Regions from separate parts of the Streptomyces sp. NPDC002835 genome, predicted to be linked through region 1. Evidence: riboswitches for the same ligand, from Rfam matches in the RefSeq annotation. Region 1 holds a riboswitch; each other region holds the start of a gene.
The links. A riboswitch is a leader RNA that binds a small molecule or an ion and turns the genes downstream of it on or off. The one in region 1 is predicted to bind cobalamin.

Region 1 (4,562 bases):
CGCGGCGGCGGCGTGACGTACGGCGCGAACCCCGCGACCCGGCCCGGTGACCGTCCCGTACCCGGTCGCGGGTGCCGGGCGTCAGCCCCGGGAGGAGGTACGGGGAGCCGGCCCGGCGGGGGAGGAGGCGGCCCGTGTCCACGCCGCCAACTCCTCCGCCGTCCGCGGACCTTCGCCCCCGTCCAGCAGCCCCTGCGCCCGCAGCAGCTCCGCGACCGCCGTCCCCCACGGCATCCGCAGCCGCGCCGACTCCAACAACGCGTGGTCCGAGAGGAGTCCGGCCGCCGGGCCGGTCCGCAGGCCGTCCGGCGTCAGCACGGCGGCGTCGTCGGCCCAGCGCAGGGCGAGATCGACGTCGTGCGTCGCCATGACCACCGTCGTCCCCGCCGCGCGCAGACCGTCCAGCACGTCGAGCAGCCGCTCCTGCCCGTGCGGATCCAGCCCCGCGGTCGGCTCGTCCAGGATCAGCACCCGCGGCCGCATCGCCACCGCGCCGGCGATCACGGCCCGTTTGCGCTGCCCGTACGAGAGCAGATGCGTGGGCCGGTCCCGCAGCGCCACGATGTCCATCGCGGCCAGCGACTCGTCCACCCGGGCCCGTACCTCTTCCTCCGCCAGCCCGAGGTTCATCGGACCGAACGACACGTCCTGCTCGACGGACGCCGCGAACAGCTGGTCGTCCGGGTCCTGCAGGACCAGCTGCACCGTCGTGCGGAGCCGGGTCAGCCCGGCCCGGTCGTAGGTCACCGGCTCGCCGCCCAGGCGCAGCCGGCCGGCCGCGGGCCGCAGCCCGCCGCTCAGCAGCCGCAACAGGGTCGTCTTGCCGCTGCCGTTGCGTCCGAGCAGCGCGGTCGACCTGCCCTCCGCGAGGCCGAGGCCGATGCCGGTGAGCACGGCCGGGCCGTCCTCGTAGGCGTAACCGGCGTCGACGAGTTCCACGATCACAGGGCGTACCTTTCGAGCACGAGAGTGAGGACGACGATCCCGGTCAGCAGCGCGGCGACCCAGGCGAGGAACGGGCGGGACACCGTGGCCGGCGGCACCAGCACCCGCAGGGTGCCGTCGTAGCCGCGGCCCGCGAGCCCCGTCTGCAGCCGGCTCGCCCGGTCGAAGGCGCGCACGAAGGCCGTCGCCCCGAGCCCCGCGAGCGAGCGCCAGGCGGCGGCTCGCGTCGTGTGGCCGAGGCGGGCGGCCTGGGCCTGGCGGATGTTCGCCACGGCGTCGAGCAGCAGAAAACTGATCCGGTACATGACAAGCGCCACGTCGACCACCGCGGGCGGCACGCCCGCCTTCACCAGCCGCGGCAGCAGGTCGGACATCGGCGTCGTGAAGGCGAACAGCAGAACGCCCAGCGAGGCCGCGGACGTGCGCAGCAGCAGCCGCGCCGCCTGTCCCGGCCCGTCCGGCGCGAACGCGACCAGGCCGTCCGGGCCGCCGACCGCGAACAGCAGCGGTACGGCCCCGGTGACACAGAACCCCAGCGGGATACGGAACGCCCGCCAGAGCCGGCGGGGCGCCACCCCCGCCGGGCCGAGCAGCACGGCGAGCGTGGCCGCGGCGACGAGGACGGCGCCGGGCCACGGCGGCAGACAGACGGCCGTCACCGTCAGACCGACCCCGAGGGCGGCCTTCTCGCACGGGTGGCGGCGGCGCCAGCTGCTGCTGTGCGCCGCCACGTCGATGGGAAGCATCGGCGGCTACGCCGGGGGCGCGGCGGTGTCGGAGTCCTCGGCGGCGGCTTTCGCCGGCTCCTTCGCCTGTGCCTCTTTCCCCTGCGCCTCCTTCGCCCGCTCCTCGCCCTGCCGCCGGCCCCGGCGCAGCCCGAAGTAGTACGCCAGCACGCCGGCGCCGAGCGCCGCCTGCAGGGAGAACAGCGCCGACTCGACCTCGCCGGACGGCGGTTCGTACAGCGGGGAGAACCAGGGCTCGTAGTCCGGTTCGAGCTCCGTGATCGCCGCCTCGGCCTCCCCGTCCGCGCCGGTGAACGGTTCCGCCTTGTGGTCCCCGAGTCCCAGGACCAGGGGCAGGACGGCCAGGGCCGCAACGGCCAGCAGGAGCAGGGTGTTGATCCTCGCGTTACGGCTCATCGGACCGTGGCCTCCTTCTTCGTACCCGGAACCAGTACGCCGAGCCTGGTCAGTTCGCCTTTGCTGGACCGGCTGAGCAGCCGCATCACCAGCACGGTGAGCAGGCCCTCGCTGACCGCCAGCGGGATCTGGGTGAGGGCGAAGATCCCGCCGAACTTCGCCAGCGAGCCCGCGACACCGCTGCCGGGGTCGGGGAAGGCGAGCGCGAGTTGGACGGTGGTCACGCAGTACGTGGACAGGTCGGCGGTGAACGCGCCGAAGAACACGCTCACCATCAGCGGCGCCCCGGACCGGCGCAGCAGCCGGTACACCCCGTACCCCGCCCAGGGGCCGACGACCGCCATCGAGAAGACGTTGGCGCCGAGCGTGGTCAGACCGCCGTGCGCCAGCAGCAGGGCCTGGAAGAGCAGCGTGATCGTGCCGAGCACCGCCATGATCGGCGGTCTGAACAGGATCGCGCCGAGACCGGTACCGGTCGGGTGCGAGCAGCTGCCCGTCACCGACGGGATCTTCAGCGCCGACAGGACGAACGTGAAGGCGCCCGCCGCGCCGAGCAGCAGGGTCGAATCGGGATTGGACCTGACCTCGCGGGTCAGGGCGCGTACGCCGTGGACGACGAACGGGGCGGACGCGACGCCCCAGGCGGCCGCGTGCAGCGGGGGCAGATACCCCTCGGCTATATGCATGATGTGGGAGACCCTCTCCAGCACCTCGTGGATGGACAACGCACCCTGGCCGGTCTCCTGGCTGACGGGTCATGCCGCCCGTACTCCGCCTTCCCGGGCACCACGCGCAGGCGCGGTGTCCCAGTGGCTCCCCGTGAGGGGTCGGAGCCGGACTTCCCGATCACAGTGGCGAGGGCCGCACCGGTACCGCACCGGTTTCCCGAACACCAAGGCCCCGTGACAGTAATGCGCCGACCAGCGACATCACAAGCCGCGCACGGGCGCACCGGGCCGCGGCGGGGTGAGCCGTTCGCCACATCCGGGCCGGGGGCGGGCGTTCGGGGGCCGCTCGCGGCCGCGGTACGTCGGGGTCTGGGGCGGTCGTACGCGCGGTTCGCGGGCCGCGGTGCCTCAGAGCTTGCCGCGGCCGTACGTCACACCTTGCGGTAGTCGTACGCCTCCGAGGCCGCCGCCTCCACCGCGTCCAGGTCGGCCCCCGCGGAGGCCGTCACCAGGGCCGCCACCGCGCCCTCCACGAACGGCGCGTCCACCAGCCGGGTCCCGTCGGGCAGTTCGTCGCCCTCGGCCAGCAGCGCCTTGACCGTCAGCACGGCGCTGCCCAGGTCCACCAGGACCGCGACGCCGGCGCCGCCGTCGACCTGCTCCGCTGCCGCGGTGATCAGCTCGGCGCTGGTGCCGAGACCACCGTCCGGGGTGCCGCCGGCCGGCGCCACCGGGGCCGTACCGCCGCCGCCCGCGAGGCCCTTGGCCAGTTCGGCGACGGCGGCGGCCACCTCCCTGCTGTGCGAGACCAGCACGATCCCGACCTGTCCGGCGTCGCTCATGGCGCCTCCACCGCCTCCGCCGTCTCGGCGAGCGCGGCGACCAGCAGGGCGGACGACGTGGCTCCGGGGTCCTGGTGGCCGATGCTGCGCTCACCGAGATAGCTCGCCCTGCCCTTGCGCGCCTGCAACGGCACCGTCGCCAGGGCCCCCTGCTCGGCCGCCTCGCGGGCCGCGGCGAACGACTCGGTACTGTCGCCGAGCGCCGCGACCGCCGGCTCGAGGGCGTCCAGCATCGTCTTGTCGCCCGCCTTCGCGCCGCCCAGCTGCGCCACCGCGGCGACCCCCGTCCGCAGCGCCTCCGCGAGCTGCGCGGGAGTCACCTCCGCGTCGTCGCCCAGCGCCTTGCCGGTGCGCCGCAGCAGCGTCCCGTACAGCGGGCCCGACGCGCCGCCGACTGTCGACACCAACTGCCGTCCGGCCAGCATCAGGACTGCGCCGGGCGTCGCCGGCGGCTCCTTCTCCAGCGCGGTGCCGACGGCCGTGAAACCGCGCCGGAGATTGCTGCCGTGATCCGCGTCACCGATCGCCGAGTCCAACTCGGTCAGTCGGTCCGCCTCCCGGTCCACGGCGGCTGCGACCGCGGCCAGCCAGCGGCGGAAGAATTCGGCGTCGAGCACAGGAACTCCCTGGTGAGTCGGGTCGGTTCGGTCGGTACGAGGGACGACGGCATCGGGGACGCAGGCCGTCACGACCCCCAGCGCAGAGCCGGTGTCCGCACCGGCGCGTCCCACAGCCTGAGCAGCTCCTCGTCTACCTGGCAGAGGGTCACGGACGCGCCGGCCATGTCGAGGGACGTCACATAGTTGCCGACGAGGGTCCGGGCGACGGCCACGTCCCGCTCGGCCAGCACCCGCTGGACCTCCGCGTTGAAGCCGTACAGCTCCAGCAGTGGAGTCGCGCCCATGCCGTTGACGAGGACGATCACCGGGCCGGAGGGGCGCAGATCCTCCAGGACGGCCTCGACG
Region 2 (4,562 bases), on a different contig from region 1:
GGTGCCGACGACGAGTCCTTCGGCCGCCGTTCTGCGGGCGGTGTCCACGAGCTCCCGCCAGGTCTGCTCGATGCCGTTCCGCCGTGCCTGGCCGGTCGCCGCACCGGTCGCCTCATCAGTCATGGCGGCGATCCTGCCAGCCGGGTGCGCGGCCTCGGCGACACGGAGGGTGTTCGAGTGGCTGCTGTGAGCGCCACCGGGGCCGAAAATCGGACAAGCGGAATCAGCCGACCCCACTTGGGGACACCGCGAAGTCCGACCCAGTTCACCTTCCGTTCATTCAGGTTGCCTACGGTCCTCGCGTCAATGACGTCAAACGATTGCCTGGGTAAATGGAACACATCACACTGCTGCTCGCGATCGTGATCGTGACAGCGCTCGTGTTCGATTTCACGAACGGTTTCCACGACACCGCCAACGCGATGGCGACGACCATCTCGACCGGCGCAATGAAGCCGAAGACCGCGGTGGCCATGTCCGCCGTTCTGAACCTCGTCGGCGCTTTCCTCTCCGTGGAGGTCGCCAAGACCATCTCCAGCGGACTGGTCGACGAATCAGGCATCACACCTGAAGTCATCTTCGCGGCGCTCGTCGGCGCCATCCTGTGGAACCTGCTCACCTGGCTGGTGGGCCTGCCGTCCAGTTCGTCGCACGCCCTCATGGGCGGTCTGATCGGCGCCACGGTCGCCTCGGTCGGCTTCGCCGGGGTCAACGGCGGCGTCGTCGTCACCAAGGTGCTCATCCCGGCCATCGCCGCGCCCGTCGTGGCCGGTCTCGCCGCCATGCTGGCGGCGCGGCTGACGTACCGGGTCGACAGGAACACCGACGCGAAGGCCACCGCCAAGGGGTACCGCGCCGGTCAGATCGCATCCGCCGGTCTCGTCTCCCTGGCGCACGGCACCAACGACGCCCAGAAGACCATGGGCATCATCACGCTCGCCCTGGTCGCCGGCAATGTCCTCGCCCCCGGGTCCAACCCCCCGATGTGGGTCATCGTCTCGGCCGGTGTGGCGATCGCGCTCGGCACCTACCTCGGCGGCTGGCGCATCATCCGCACCATGGGCAAGGGCCTCACGGACCTCCAGCCGCAGCAGGGCTTCGCCGCCCAGACCAGCGCGGCCAGCGTCATCCTCGCCTCCTCGAACCTCGGCTTCTCGCTGTCGACCACGCACTCCTGCTCCGGCGCCGTCATGGGCGCGGGCCTCGGCCGCAAGGGCGGCGTGGTCCGCTGGTCGACCGCCACCCGGATGTTCGTGGCCTGGGGTCTGACCCTGCCGGCCGCCGGACTCGTCGCGGCGATGTCGGAGTACGTCACCAAGCAGGGCGGCTGGGGTGTCGCGGCCGTCGCCGTCTTCCTCGTCGGCTCCTGCATCGCGATCTGGTTCATCTCGCGCCGTCAGGTCGTCGACCACACCAACGTCAACGACGTCGACACCGAGGAGCCCGCGGACGTCGTCACGGACGCCGTCACGGCCGTCACCCCGCCGCCCGCCGGCGAACTGAAGACCACTGTCCCGGCCCCCGCCGACCCCGAGCCGGTCCGTCCGGCCGCGGTGTAAGGAAGCAGCAGCATGAAGATCGACTGGGTAGCCCTCGGCTCCGTGTTCGGCGTGAGCCTCGTCGCCACCGTCGCCCTGGTGGGCCTGTTCACCCTGGGCATCGTGGGCCTGAGCAAGCAGGGGTCCGGCACACAGACCGCCGGCTCCGCCGTACTGACCCGCACCGGCGCGTACGCGTGCTTCGCGCTCTGCGCGGCGGCGGTGTCCTACGGGATCTATCTGATCGTCACCTGACGTCCCGTATCCGCACGGAGGCCGGGCCGGACGCACCTGCGGGCGCGTCCGGCCCGGCCTTCGCGTGTGCGCCCGTGTGGGACTGCGCACACTGTCCCGCCGCAGGTCAAGGGTGAGTTGACGGGCGTTCGCGCACATGGTGGACTGCCGGGGCCATCTACGGCGGCAGAAGAGGAAGTCCGGTGCGAATCCGGCGCGGTCCCGCCACTGTCACCCGGGGACACCACCCCGGGGAGCCAGGAACTCTCGCCGCCGGTCACGTCGAACCAGGGCGCGGACCCTGAGTGAGGACTCCTGCCATGCCCGGCCGCGGTACTGCCCTGTCTGCACTGCCTGCCTTGCCTCTCGGATCCCGTCCCTGCGGACATCTCCCCTCGGACGGCTGATCACGTGCGCGCCGACCGGATCTTCCTGTACGGCGCCGCGGCCGGCCTCGTCGGCGACCGGCTCCTGGGCGATCCCCGCCGGGGGCACCCGGTCGCCGTCTTCGGGCGGGCCGCGGGCGCCGTCGAGCGTGCGCTGTGGCGTGACCACCGGGGCCGGGGCGCCCTGCACACCGCGGTGTGCGCCGGCGGAGCCGTGGCCGTGGCGGCCCTGGCCGCCCGTGCCGTACGCCGCTCCCCCGCCGCCTCGCTGGCCCTGACCGCCGCCGCGACCTGGGCCGTCGTCGGGGGCACGACGCTCGGCCGCGAGGCCGCGGCCGTCGGAGAGGCGCTGGCGGCCGGGGACGTCGAGGCCGCGCGCGAGCGGCTGCCCCATCTGTGCGGCCGCGACCCGCAGGCACTGGACGAGCAGCAGATCGCCCGCGCCGTCGTGGAGTCCGTCGCCGAGAACACCTCGGACGCGGTCGTCGGCGCCCTCGTGTGGGGCGCCGTGGCGGGCGTGCCCGGGCTGGTGGGCTTCCGGGCGGTGAACACCCTGGACGCGATGGTCGGCCACAGGTCGCCGCGCTACCGGCGCTACGGCTGGGCCTCGGCCCGCCTCGACGACGTCGCCGGCTGGCCCGGCGCCCGGCTGACCGCCGTGCTGGCGGCCCTCTGCGGGCCGGACCCGCGAGGCGCCGTGCGGGCCTGGCGGGCGGATGCCGCCAAGCACCCGAGCCCCAACGCGGGCCCCGTGGAGGCGTCCTTCGCGGGCGCCCTCGGCGTACGGCTGGGTGGGACCCTCTCCTACGGCGGCCGGGTCGAGCACCGGCCGGTGCTGTGCGGGGAGGGCCGCGCGGTGGAGTTCGGCGACATCGGTCGGGCGGTGCGGCTTTCGCGCCGAGTGGGGCTGCTGGCCCTGGCGGTCTGCGCGGGCGCACGGCTCGGCGCTGGGGCACTGAAACGGAGACGGGCATGAGCGGTGGGCTGCTGGTCGCGGGAACCACCTCGGACGCGGGCAAGAGCGTCGTCACGGCCGGGATCTGCCGGTGGCTGGTGCGGCAGGGGGTGAAGGTCGCGCCGTTCAAGGGGCAGAACATGTCCCTCAATTCGTTCGTGACGCGTGAGGGCGCGGAGATCGGGCGGGCCCAGGCGATGCAGGCGCAGGCCGCCCGCGTGGAGCCGACCGCGCTGATGAACCCCGTACTGCTCAAGCCCGGCGGCGACCGCTCCAGCCAAGTGGTGCTGATGGGCAGGCCCGTCGGCGAGATGAGCGCGAGGGGCTATCACGGGAACCGGCAACGCGAGCTTTTCGAACCGGTCATGGCGTGCCTGGATGAGCTGCGGGGCACGTACGACGCTGTGATCTGTGAAGGGGCGGGCAGTCCGGCCGAGATCAATCTGCGGCGCACGGACATCGTGAACATGGGCATCGCGCGGGCGGCCCGGCTGCCGGTGCTGGTGGTCGGCGACATCGACCGGGGAGGGGTGTTCGCGCAGTTCTTCGGTACGACGGCGCTGCTGAGCCCCGAGGACCAGTCGCTCGTGGCGGGGTATCTGGTCAACAAGTTCCGCGGCGACGTGTCGCTGCTGGAGCCGGGGCTCAACATGCTGCGCAGCCTCACCGGACGGCCGACCTACGGTGTCCTGCCGTACGCGCACGGACTCGGCATCGACGAGGAGGACGGCCTGAGGGTGTCCCTGCGCGGCGCGGTACGGGAGTCGGTGGTCGCCGCGCCCGTCGGCCAGGACGTGCTGCGGGTCGCGGTGTGCGCGGTGCCGCTGATGTCGAACTTCACCGATGTGGACGCGCTGGCGGCCGAACCGGGCGTCGTGGTGCGGTTCGTGGACCGCGCGGAGGAGCTCGTGGACGCCGACCTGGTGGTGGTCCCCGGCACCCGGGGGACGGTCAGGGCGCTGGCGTGGCTGCGGGAACGCGGGCTGGCGGACGCCCTGGCACGGCGGGCGGCGGAAGGCCGGCCGGTGCTGGGCGTCTGCGGCGGCTTCCAGGCGCTCGGCGAGCACATCGAGGACGACGTCGAGTCGAGGGCCGGCGAGGTCGCGGGGCTCGGGCTGCTGCCGGTACGGGTGCGGTTCGCGCGCGAAAAGTGCCTGGCCAGACCGGTCGGCGAGGCGCTCGGGGAGCGGGTCGAGGGCTACGAGATCCATCACGGTGTCGCCGAGGTCCTGGGCGGCGAGCCCTTCCTGGACGGCTGCCGGGTGGGCGCGGTGTGGGGGACGCACTGGCACGGGTCGCTGGAGAGCGACGGCTTCCGGCGGGCCTTCCTGCGGGAGGTCGCGGCGCGGGCGGGGCGGCGCTTCGTGCCCGCGCCGGACACCAGCTTCGGGGCGCTGCGGGAGGAGCAGCTCGACCGGCTGGGCGATCTGATCGAAGAGCACGCGGACA
Region 3 (4,562 bases), on a different contig from region 1:
TACCGGGGCGACCGCTACAAGTTCGTGGCGAGGCTCAAGAGGCCGAACGGCTGACCCGGGCCCGGCTCGGAACATTGCCGGGGGTCCGGGGGTTGCCCCCCGGGAATTCGCAGCGTGGCGAGGCTCAAGAGGCCGAACGGCTGACCCGGGCCCGGCTCGGAGCATTGCCGGGGGTCCGGGGGTTGCCCCCCGGGAATTCGCAGCGTGGCGAGGCTGAAGCGGCCGAACGGCTGAGCCGGGCCCGGCTCGACATACATGGCGCCGCAACCTGTTGCGGCGCCATGTCATGTTTTGGGCGCCCCGTAGCCAAGTCTTTGCCGTACCGATATACGAACCGGGGGTGACTCCGCGAGAACGCCTCGCCTAGATTTCGTGCGCATTACAAGTGAGCAGTAAGGGGACGGAGTCGCATGTCAGCAGCACCCGATGCGCCCGAAGCGCCACAAGCGCCCGAAGCGAAACAACCGGTCGTCACACCGGTACGCGTGATCATCGCCCTCTGCCTCTTCGCGCCTTTCGTGGCGATGCTCTGGGTCGGCTCCTACGCGAAGGTCGAACCGACTTTCATCGGCATGCCGTTCTTCTACTGGTACCAGATGCTCTGGGTGCTGATCTCGGCGGTCCTGACGATGATCGCCTACAAGCTGTGGCAGCGTGACCAGCGCGGCCGCAAGGGGGGTGCGTCGCAGTGAAGGACGGCGTGAACGGCGTCGCACTCGCCGTCTTCATCTTCTTCTTCGTGGCCGTCACGGTCATGGGCTTCCTGGCCGCGCGCTGGCGCAGGGCCGCGAACGAGAACACCCTCGACGAATGGGGCCTCGGCGGCCGCTCGTTCGGCACCTGGGTGACCTGGTTCCTGCTCGGCGGCGACCTGTACACCGCATACACCTTCGTCGCCGTGCCGGCGGCCATCTACGCGGCGGGCGCGGCCGGCTTCTTCGCCGTCCCGTACACGATCCTCGTCTACCCGCTGATCTTCACCTTCCTGCCGCGTCTGTGGTCGGTGTCGCACAAGCACGGATACGTGACGACCTCCGACTTCGTCCGCGGCCGGTTCGGCTCCAAGGGCCTGTCGCTGGCGGTCGCGCTCACCGGCCTGCTCGCCACGATGCCGTACATCGCGCTCCAACTGGTCGGCATCCAGGCCGTGCTCGACGTGATGGGCGTCGGCGGCGGCGAGACGACCAACTGGTTCGTCAAGGACCTGCCGCTGCTGATCGCCTTCGGCGTGCTGGCGGCCTACACGTACTCCTCCGGACTGCGTGCGCCGGCGCTCATCGCGTTCGTCAAGGACACCCTGATCTACATCGTCATCGCGGTGGCGATCATCTACATCCCGATCAAGCTGGGCGGCTTCGACAATATCTTCGCCGCGGCCGGGGAGAAGTTCTCCCAGGTCAACGAGGCTACGGGCAAGCCCACCGGCGCGCTGGTGCCCGGCGAGATGGCGCACTGGGGCTATGCCACGCTGGCGGTCGGCTCCGCGCTGGCCCTCTTCATGTACCCGCACTCCATCACGGCGACGCTGTCCTCGCGCAGCCGTGAGGTGATCCGCCGCAACACCACGATCCTGCCGCTGTATTCGGTGATGCTCGGGCTGCTGGCGCTGCTCGGTTTCATGGCGATCGCGGCCGGGGTGAACGTCAAGAACGGCCAGCTGGCCATCCCGCAGCTGTTCGAAAACATGTTCCCCGCCTGGTTCGCGGGCGTCGCCTTCGCCGCCATCGGCATCGGCGCGCTGGTCCCCGCGGCCATCATGTCGATCGCCGCGGCCAACCTGTTCACCCGGAACATCTACAAGGACTTCATCCGGCCCGACGCGACCCCGGCCCAGGAGACCAAGGTCTCCAAGCTGGTCTCGCTGCTGGTGAAGGTGGGCGCCCTGGTCTTCGTCCTCACCATGGACAAGACCGTGGCGATCAACTTCCAGCTGCTGGGCGGAATCTGGATCCTGCAGACGTTCCCGGCGCTGGTCGGCGGTCTGTTCACCCGCTGGTTCCACCGCTGGGCACTGATCGGCGGCTGGGCGGTCGGCATGCTCTACGGCACCATCTCCGCCTACAACGTCGCGAGCCCGACGCAGAAGCACTTCGGCGGCTCGTCCGACGCGATCCCGTTCATCGGCCAGATCGGCTACATCGGTCTCACCGCGTTCGTGCTGAACGTGGTCGTGACCGTGGTCCTCACCTTCGTCATGCGGGCGGCCAAGGCCCCCGAGGGCATCGACGAGACCAGCCCGTCCGACTACACCGCGGACGCGGGCGACCCGGGCGTCAAGGTCGAGCTCCCGCCGGCCACGGCGGGCGCGCCCGGCGGTCACTGACACCGCACACGACCGAGAAGGGGCCGCCGGACCTCCCGGCGGCCCCTTCTCGTATCGCGGTGGACCGTCACCTCAACTTCCGCCCGCAGACACAACATGTGGGGGTGGCACTCCCGGCCCGCCCCCACATGTATGCTCATCTCGCTGTCACTGCAGGGGAATCCGGTGCGAATCCGGAACTGTCCCGCAACGGTGTGATCCGGTGCGCTTTGCCGTACCCGTTTCGAGTCCGACGACCTGCCGACGGCGCATCCGGTTCGACCGATCCGGATGCCAGACGTCCGGGCCTCGCGGTTGGGCCGGTGGACGCCGTGCGCCGTGCTGCCCAGGTACGCGCCGCCACGGCCCCCGCCTCCCGCCGGTCCAGAGCCGAGCGAGGGAGAGCACCACATGACCATCGCGCCAGCCGATCCGGCTTCAGCGACCCAGCAGGACGGCCCCGGGACCGTGCTGCTGCGGCTCCTGACGGACCTCACGGCCGACCTGGCCGACACCGACCCGGGCAGGGTCGCCGCCGCCGCGCTGCGCGGCCGGCACGCCGGGTCCGACGAGGCCGAACTGCGCTCCCTCGCCACCGACGCCGCCGCCGGCCTCATCTCCGAGGACCCCGCGTACTCCAAGCTGGCCGCGCGTCTGCTCACCCGCACGATCGCGACGGAGGCCGCCGGGCAGGGCGCGGTGTGCTTCTCCGCCTCGGTCGCCGTCGGCCACCGCGAGGGCCTGATCGCCGACCGCACGGCCTCGTTCACCGCACTGCACGCGGACCGGCTCGACGCGCTGATCGACCCCGAGGGGGACGACCGGTTCGGCTACTTCGGGCTGCGGACGCTCTACAGCCGCTATCTGCTGCGGCACCCGATCACCCGCCGGGTGATCGAGACCCCCCAGCACTTCATGCTGCGCGTCGCCTCCGGCCTCGCCGCGGACGACACCGAGCCCGCGGTGGACGAAGTGGCCGCGCTGTACCGGCTGATGAGCCGGCTCGACTATCTGCCGTCCTCGCCCACCCTCTTCAACTCCGGTACCCGTCACCCGCAGATGTCGTCCTGCTATCTGCTGGACTCGCCGCTCGACGAGTTGGACTCGATCTACGACCGCTACCACCAGGTCGCCCGCCTCTCCAAGCACGCCGGCGGCATCGGCCTCTCGTACTCCCGCATCCGCGCCCGCGGTTCACTCATCCGGGGCACCAACGGGCACTCCAACGGGATCGTCCCGTTCCTGAAGACCCTCGACGCCTCCGTCGCCGCGGTGAACCAGGGCGGCCGGCGCAAGGGCGCCGCCGCGATCTACCTGGAGACCTGGCACGCGGACGTCGAGGAGTTCCTTGAGCTGCGCGACAACACCGGCGAGGACGCCCGCCGTACGCACAACCTGAACCTCGCGCACTGGGTCCCCGACGAGTTCATGCGGCGCGTCGAGGCGGACACCGAGTGGTCGCTGTTCTCCCCGGTCGACGTGCCCGAGCTGGTCGACCTGTGGGGCGACGAGTTCGACGCCGCGTACCGCCGGGCGGAGGCCGCCGGGCTGGCCCGCAAGTCGGTCCCGGCCCGTGAGCTGTACGGGCGGATGATGCGGACCCTCGCGCAGACCGGCAACGGCTGGATGACGTTCAAGGACGCCGCCAACCGCACCGCCAACCAGACGGCGGAGCCCGGCCGGGTCGTCCACTCCTCCAACCTGTGCACCGAGATCCTCGAGGTGACGAACGACGGCGAGACGGCCGTCTGCAACCTGGGCTCGGTCAACCTGGGCGCGTTCGTCGACGCGGGAGCCGGCGCCGACGGCATCGACTGGGAGCGGCTGGACGAGACCGTCCGCACGGCGGTGACCTTCCTCGACCGGGTCGTCGACATCAACTTCTACCCGACCGAGCAGGCCGGCCGGTCCAACGCCCGGTGGCGTCCGGTGGGCCTGGGCGCGATGGGGCTGCAGGACGTCTTCTTCAAACTGCGGCTGCCCTTCGACTCCCCCGAGGCGAAGGCCCTGTCGACCCGGATCGCCGAGCGGATCATGCTGGCGGCGTACGAGGCGTCCTGCGACCTCGCCGAACGCGACGGCTCCCTGCCGGCCTGGTCCGAGACCCGCACGGCGCGCGGCGTGCTGCACCCCGACCACTACGGCACCACGCTCAACTGGCCGGAGCGCTGGGACGCGCTGCGCGCCCGGATCGCCGACGTCGGCATGCGCAACTCCCTGCTGCTCGCCATCGCGCCGACCGCCACCATCGCCTCGATCG
Region 4 (4,562 bases), on a different contig from region 1:
TGCAGGCGGGTACGTTCGGCCGTGGGTTCGCCCTGCGGTTCTCCGCGGCCACGGCTGTGGTCGCCATCGCGTGCAGCGCTCTCGTCGGGTGGTGGCTGCTGTGAGACACACGGTGCAGAACGTGCTGCTCATGGTCCTCGGGGCCGGTGTTCTACGGGTGTCCCTGTTCAGCGACATCAGCCTGCGCTATGTGAAGGAAAGTCTGCAGCCCTACGTCGCCGCCGCGGGGACCGTCCTGCTTGTCGCGGGCTTCATCGGCGCTCTTCACGACAGATCGCTCAGGGCCGCGACGACGGCGACGGATGGGACAGGCCAAGTGGTGCCGTCAGAGCACGGGCACGATCACTCACACGGATCCCGCGTCGGCTGGCTGCTCCTGCCGCCCGCGCTGGCACTGCTGCTCTTCGCGCCGCCGGCCCTCGGGGCGTACACCGCCGCTCGTGACACTCCGTTGATCGTCGAAGAGTACGAGCGTTTCGAACCCCTCGCGGTAGAGGGGCCGGTCCCGTTGTCGTTGACCGAATTCATCGCACGGGTACAGCAGGACGAGACAGGCAGCCTCGAGGGCCGCACGGTCGTCATGCAGGGTTTCGTCACACCGCGCAAGGACGGCGGCTGGGATCTGACCAGGCTCGTCGTGGCTTGCTGTGCTGCGGACTCCCAGTCGTTGGCGGTCACCGTCCGCGGCGCACCGGCACCACCTGCCGACACCTGGGTCAAGGTGACCGGTACATGGCATCCTCGCGGGGCCTTCGGAACCAGGTCGGCGGCGTTGGCGCTGGACACGGCCCGAGTCGAGCGCATCGCTCAACCGGCAAACCCCTACACCGACAGAGCGCCCACCGTCAGCCCCTGAGGCCGACGGGCCTTTGCCGGCCCGTACCGACCCGGTCCGTACCGACCCGGTCCGTTCCGGACTCGTCCGCCGGCGAGGTGGCCAGGCTCGTGGTGGGCGGCGCCATGCCGGCGGTGGTGGCGGTGCGTCGGCTGCTGACGAGGCCGCGGTTCCGCTTCGGCTCGTCCGGCGCGGGCGGCGTGCTCACCGTGGTGTTCACGGGCCTGCCGTTCTTCCGGGGCGCGCTGCGCTCACTGCGCGGCCGCAGTTCACCGGGGACGGACAGCCTGGTCACCGCCGCCACGCTGATCTCGCTCGTGCTCCGCGAGAGCGTGGTCGCGCTGACCGTGCTGTGGCTGCCTGACCTCGGCGAGTTCCTCCAGACCCTCACCCTGCGCCGCACCCGTCGCGCCATCGAGCAACTGCTGACGACCGGTGAGGAACGCGTCTGGGTCGTGCGCGACGGCGGCGTCGAGGCCGAGGTCGCGCTCGACGAGGTGCGGGACGCGCGGCGGGCCATGACCATGCTGCTCATCGCCTGCCCCTGCGCCGCCGGTCTCGCCACTCCCACCGCCATCAGCGCCGCGATCGGCAACGGCGCGCGGCGCGGCACTCTGATCAAGGGCGGCACCCAGCTGGAGGGTATCGGCCGCGTCTCGGCCGTCGTCTTCGACAAGACCGGCACCCTCACCTTCGGGAAGCCCTTGGTGGCGGGCGTGGTGAGCCTCAGCGACCGGTTCATGGCCGACGACGTGCTCAGCCTGGCCGCCTCCGGCGAGCTGCACGCCCGCCACCCCCTGGCGCAGGCCATCGTCGCTCACACGGCGCAGCAGCACCTGCACGTGCCCATTCATCAGGCGTGCGAAGTCGTGCTCGGCATGGAGACCACCGCACGACTGCCGGCGCGGGCACGTGCTTGACCCGTCACCGTCCGGCCGGTCCATGGGGCCGACAGACCCTCGCTCCTTGGCCCGGCACACCGAACCAAGGAGCCCGCGTCGCTCATTGGAGAGCTGCGGCCGGGTATGCCCCCGGTGTGTCTCCCACAGTCCCCATCAGGGTGGCATCTTTGCGATGACGGAAGGGTCACCCTCCCGTGCACGCTATGCTGCAAGCCGCCCCGCGGGGGAAGTCCGGTGGAAGTCCGGCGCTGACCCGCAACGGTAGGCGGAGCCCAACTTGTGGCCCCGTGAGCCCGATTACCCGCGGTGGTGATGGCTCCTGTCAATTCGCCGTGGACTGCGAGAGGGTGCTGCACAGGGCGCCCCGCGTCCCGGGCCGCTCCTGTGCTCACGTGGGTGCACGGCCTGAGGCGAAGGCGATCCGCCCATGGCCACCCCCCTCGAACTCGAACCGGCCGCACCACCTCACGCGGCGCGTACCGGCGCCGGCCCCGCGCCGCCCAAGCGTGTATCACTGCTCCTTCTCTTCTCCACCCTGTGCACCGTGCTGTTGCTCTCCATCGTCTGTGGGGCGGGGATCGGGGCGTCGGGACTGTCCTGGGGAGAGGTGCTGCGTCACCTGTGGGCCGGGCTGACCGGCGGATCCATATCCCCCGACGAAGTCTCGGCGTACACCATCGTGTGGGAACTGCGCTTTCCACGAACCGTGCTGGCCGCGGTCGTCGGGGCCGGCCTGTCCGCCATCGGCGTCGCCGTGCAGGCAATGGTCCGCAACGCCCTCGCCGACCCGTTCGTCCTCGGCATCTCCTCCGGCGCGGCCGTCGGCGCCAACGCCGTCCTCCTCTTCGGAGCCTTCGGCGCTCTCGGCTTGTGGGCCCTGTCCACGGCGGCCTTCCTCTCCGCGCTCCTCGCCATGGTGCTCGTGTACGCGATCGCCCGCACCTCTGACGGTCTGACCCCGCTGCGGCTCGTCCTGACGGGCACCGCGATGTACTACGGCTTCTCGGCCGTCACCACGTTCATGGTGTTCGCGGCCGAGCGCGGCGAGGCGGCCCGCTCCGCGATGATGTGGCTGCTCGGCAGTCTCGGCGGAGCCAGCTGGGCCTCCGTGCCGATTGCCGCGGGGGCCGTGCTCGCCGGCCTCGCCCACCTCACTGTGTCGGCGCGCCGCCTGAACGCCCTGGCGATGGGTGACGAGACCGCGGCCGCCCTGGGGGTGGACGCGGGAAGGCTGCGCAAGGAGCTGTTCCTGGTCTGTGCCGCCGTCACGGGGGCCGTGGTCGCGGTGAGCGGTGCGATCGGCTTCGTCGGCCTGATGGTTCCGCACGCCGCACGGATGCTGGTCGGCGCGGACCATCGCCGGCTGCTGGCCGTCGCCCCACTCGCGGGCGCCGTCCTGCTGATCTGGGTGGACATCCTGTCGCGCGTGGTGCTCGCTCCCGTCGAGCTGCCGGTGGGCGTGCTGACCGCCGTCATCGGCGTGCCGTGCTTCGTCCTGCTGATGCGCCGCCGCTCCTACACCTTCGGAGGCGCGTGATGCGGATCGACATCGATGCACTGACGGTCGAGGTCGCCGGCGCGCGGCTGGTGCGGGAGGTCACGCTCCGAGCGGGCAGCGGGCAGGTCGTCGGGCTGGTCGGGCCCAACGGCAGCGGCAAGTCCACGCTGTTGCGCTGCGTCTACCGGGCCCTGCGCCCCTCGACAGGGACGGTCCGGCTCGGCGGTGAGGACCTGCACTCCCTGAGCGCGCGCGAAGGCGCCCGCCGGCTGGCCGCCCTGCCCCAAGAGGCGGTCACCGAGTTCGACTTCACGGTCGCCGAGGTCGTGGCGATGGGGCGGCTGCCGCACCAGCGGTCCGTGGCCCGGACCACCGACGAGGACCGGAAGGCGTGCGAGGCCGCGCTGGTCAGGGTGGACGCCTGCCACCTCGCCGACCGCGGCTTCCTCACCCTCTCCGGCGGCGAGAAGCAACGGGTCCTGATCGCCCGCGCGCTCGCGCAGCAGCCGCGCGTACTGGTGCTCGACGAGCCCACCAACCACCTCGACATTGCCCAGCAGTTGGAAGTGCTGGCTCTGGTGCGCGGAAGTGGGCTGACCGTGCTCACCGCATTGCACGACCTCAACCTCGCCGCGCTCCACTGCGACCTGCTCCACGTCATCGACAGCGGCCGGATCGTCGCCTCCGGTGCACCGTACGACGTGCTCACACCCGAGTTGCTGGCCGAGGTCTTCGGCGTACGGGCGCACCGTGTGCCGCACCCCGAGTCCGGCGCCGTGCAACTGCTCTTCGACCGTCTCCCACCGACTCAGCCCGCTTCTTGAGGAGCCATGGCCATCATGCCGAACCCCGTACGCCCCGCCGCACTCGCACTCGCCGCCGCCCTGGTACTCACCGGGTGCGGCGCGCAGGTCACTTCCCAGGACGAGGAGGGTGGTGGTGCCCGGGCACGCGGCAGCCACTACCCGGTGACCATCGAGAACTGCGGCCGGACGAAGAGTTACGACAAGGCGCCACAGCGTGTCGTCACCAATGACGTCGGCATCACCGAAATCATGTTCGCGCTCGGACTCGAGGACCGCATGGCGGGCTATGTGATGCCCGACGACAGGGGCGATCTCACAGCCGTTCCCTGGAAGGACGCTTACGAGAAGACGAAGTGGCTCTCGAAGAAGACGATCAACAAGGAACTGGTCCTCGCCGCCCGCGCCGATCTCGTCTTCGCGGGCTGGAACTACGGCTTCAACGAGGGGGAAGGCTTCAGCCCGGCCGAGCTGGAGAAGGTGGGCGTCGACTCGTATCTGCTGAGCGAATCCTGCCGCAACGG

Region 2: linked by a shared signal. The riboswitch ahead of ACWD01_RS35265 (cobalamin biosynthesis protein) and the one ahead of ACWD01_RS24920 (energy-coupling factor ABC transporter permease) in region 1 are both predicted to bind cobalamin.
Region 3: linked by a shared signal. The riboswitch ahead of ACWD01_RS02815 (ribonucleoside-diphosphate reductase subunit alpha) and the one ahead of ACWD01_RS24920 (energy-coupling factor ABC transporter permease) in region 1 are both predicted to bind cobalamin.
Region 4: linked by a shared signal. The riboswitch ahead of ACWD01_RS25100 (FecCD family ABC transporter permease) and the one ahead of ACWD01_RS24920 (energy-coupling factor ABC transporter permease) in region 1 are both predicted to bind cobalamin.

The regions. Positions count from the first base shown of each region.
Region 1 is NZ_JBSFUW010000025.1:97,509-102,070, forward strand. It holds gene ACWD01_RS24900 (heavy metal translocating P-type ATPase) at 1-16, shown strand, start outside; gene ACWD01_RS24905 (energy-coupling factor ABC transporter ATP-binding protein) at 82-939, opposite strand; gene cbiQ (cobalt ECF transporter T component CbiQ) at 942-1,691, opposite strand; gene ACWD01_RS24915 (energy-coupling factor ABC transporter substrate-binding protein) at 1,698-2,087, opposite strand; gene ACWD01_RS24920 (energy-coupling factor ABC transporter permease) at 2,084-2,773, opposite strand; cobalamin riboswitch at 2,804-2,999, opposite strand; gene ACWD01_RS24925 (PTS-dependent dihydroxyacetone kinase phosphotransferase subunit DhaM) at 3,187-3,597, opposite strand; gene dhaL (dihydroxyacetone kinase subunit DhaL) at 3,594-4,214, opposite strand; gene dhaK (dihydroxyacetone kinase subunit DhaK) at 4,283-4,562, opposite strand, start outside.
Region 2 is NZ_JBSFUW010000062.1:10,420-14,981, forward strand. It holds gene ACWD01_RS35250 (class II aldolase/adducin family protein) at 1-123, opposite strand, end outside; gene ACWD01_RS35255 (anion permease) at 333-1,559, shown strand; gene ACWD01_RS35260 (hypothetical protein) at 1,572-1,793, shown strand; cobalamin riboswitch at 1,925-2,060, shown strand; gene ACWD01_RS35265 (cobalamin biosynthesis protein) at 2,184-3,134, shown strand; gene ACWD01_RS35270 (cobyric acid synthase) at 3,131-4,562, shown strand, end outside.
Region 3 is NZ_JBSFUW010000002.1:16,466-21,027, reverse strand. It holds gene ACWD01_RS02830 (GntR family transcriptional regulator) at 1-54, shown strand, start outside; gene ACWD01_RS02825 (DUF3311 domain-containing protein) at 411-692, shown strand; gene mctP (monocarboxylate uptake permease MctP) at 689-2,323, shown strand; cobalamin riboswitch at 2,421-2,582, shown strand; gene ACWD01_RS02815 (ribonucleoside-diphosphate reductase subunit alpha) at 2,714-4,562, shown strand, end outside.
Region 4 is NZ_JBSFUW010000026.1:19,438-23,999, forward strand. It holds gene ACWD01_RS25085 (permease) at 1-104, shown strand, start outside; gene ACWD01_RS25090 (TIGR03943 family putative permease subunit) at 131-856, shown strand; gene ACWD01_RS25095 (HAD family hydrolase) at 934-1,755, shown strand; cobalamin riboswitch at 1,913-2,061, shown strand; gene ACWD01_RS25100 (FecCD family ABC transporter permease) at 2,165-3,274, shown strand; gene ACWD01_RS25105 (ABC transporter ATP-binding protein) at 3,274-4,059, shown strand; gene ACWD01_RS25110 (ABC transporter substrate-binding protein) at 4,075-4,562, shown strand, end outside.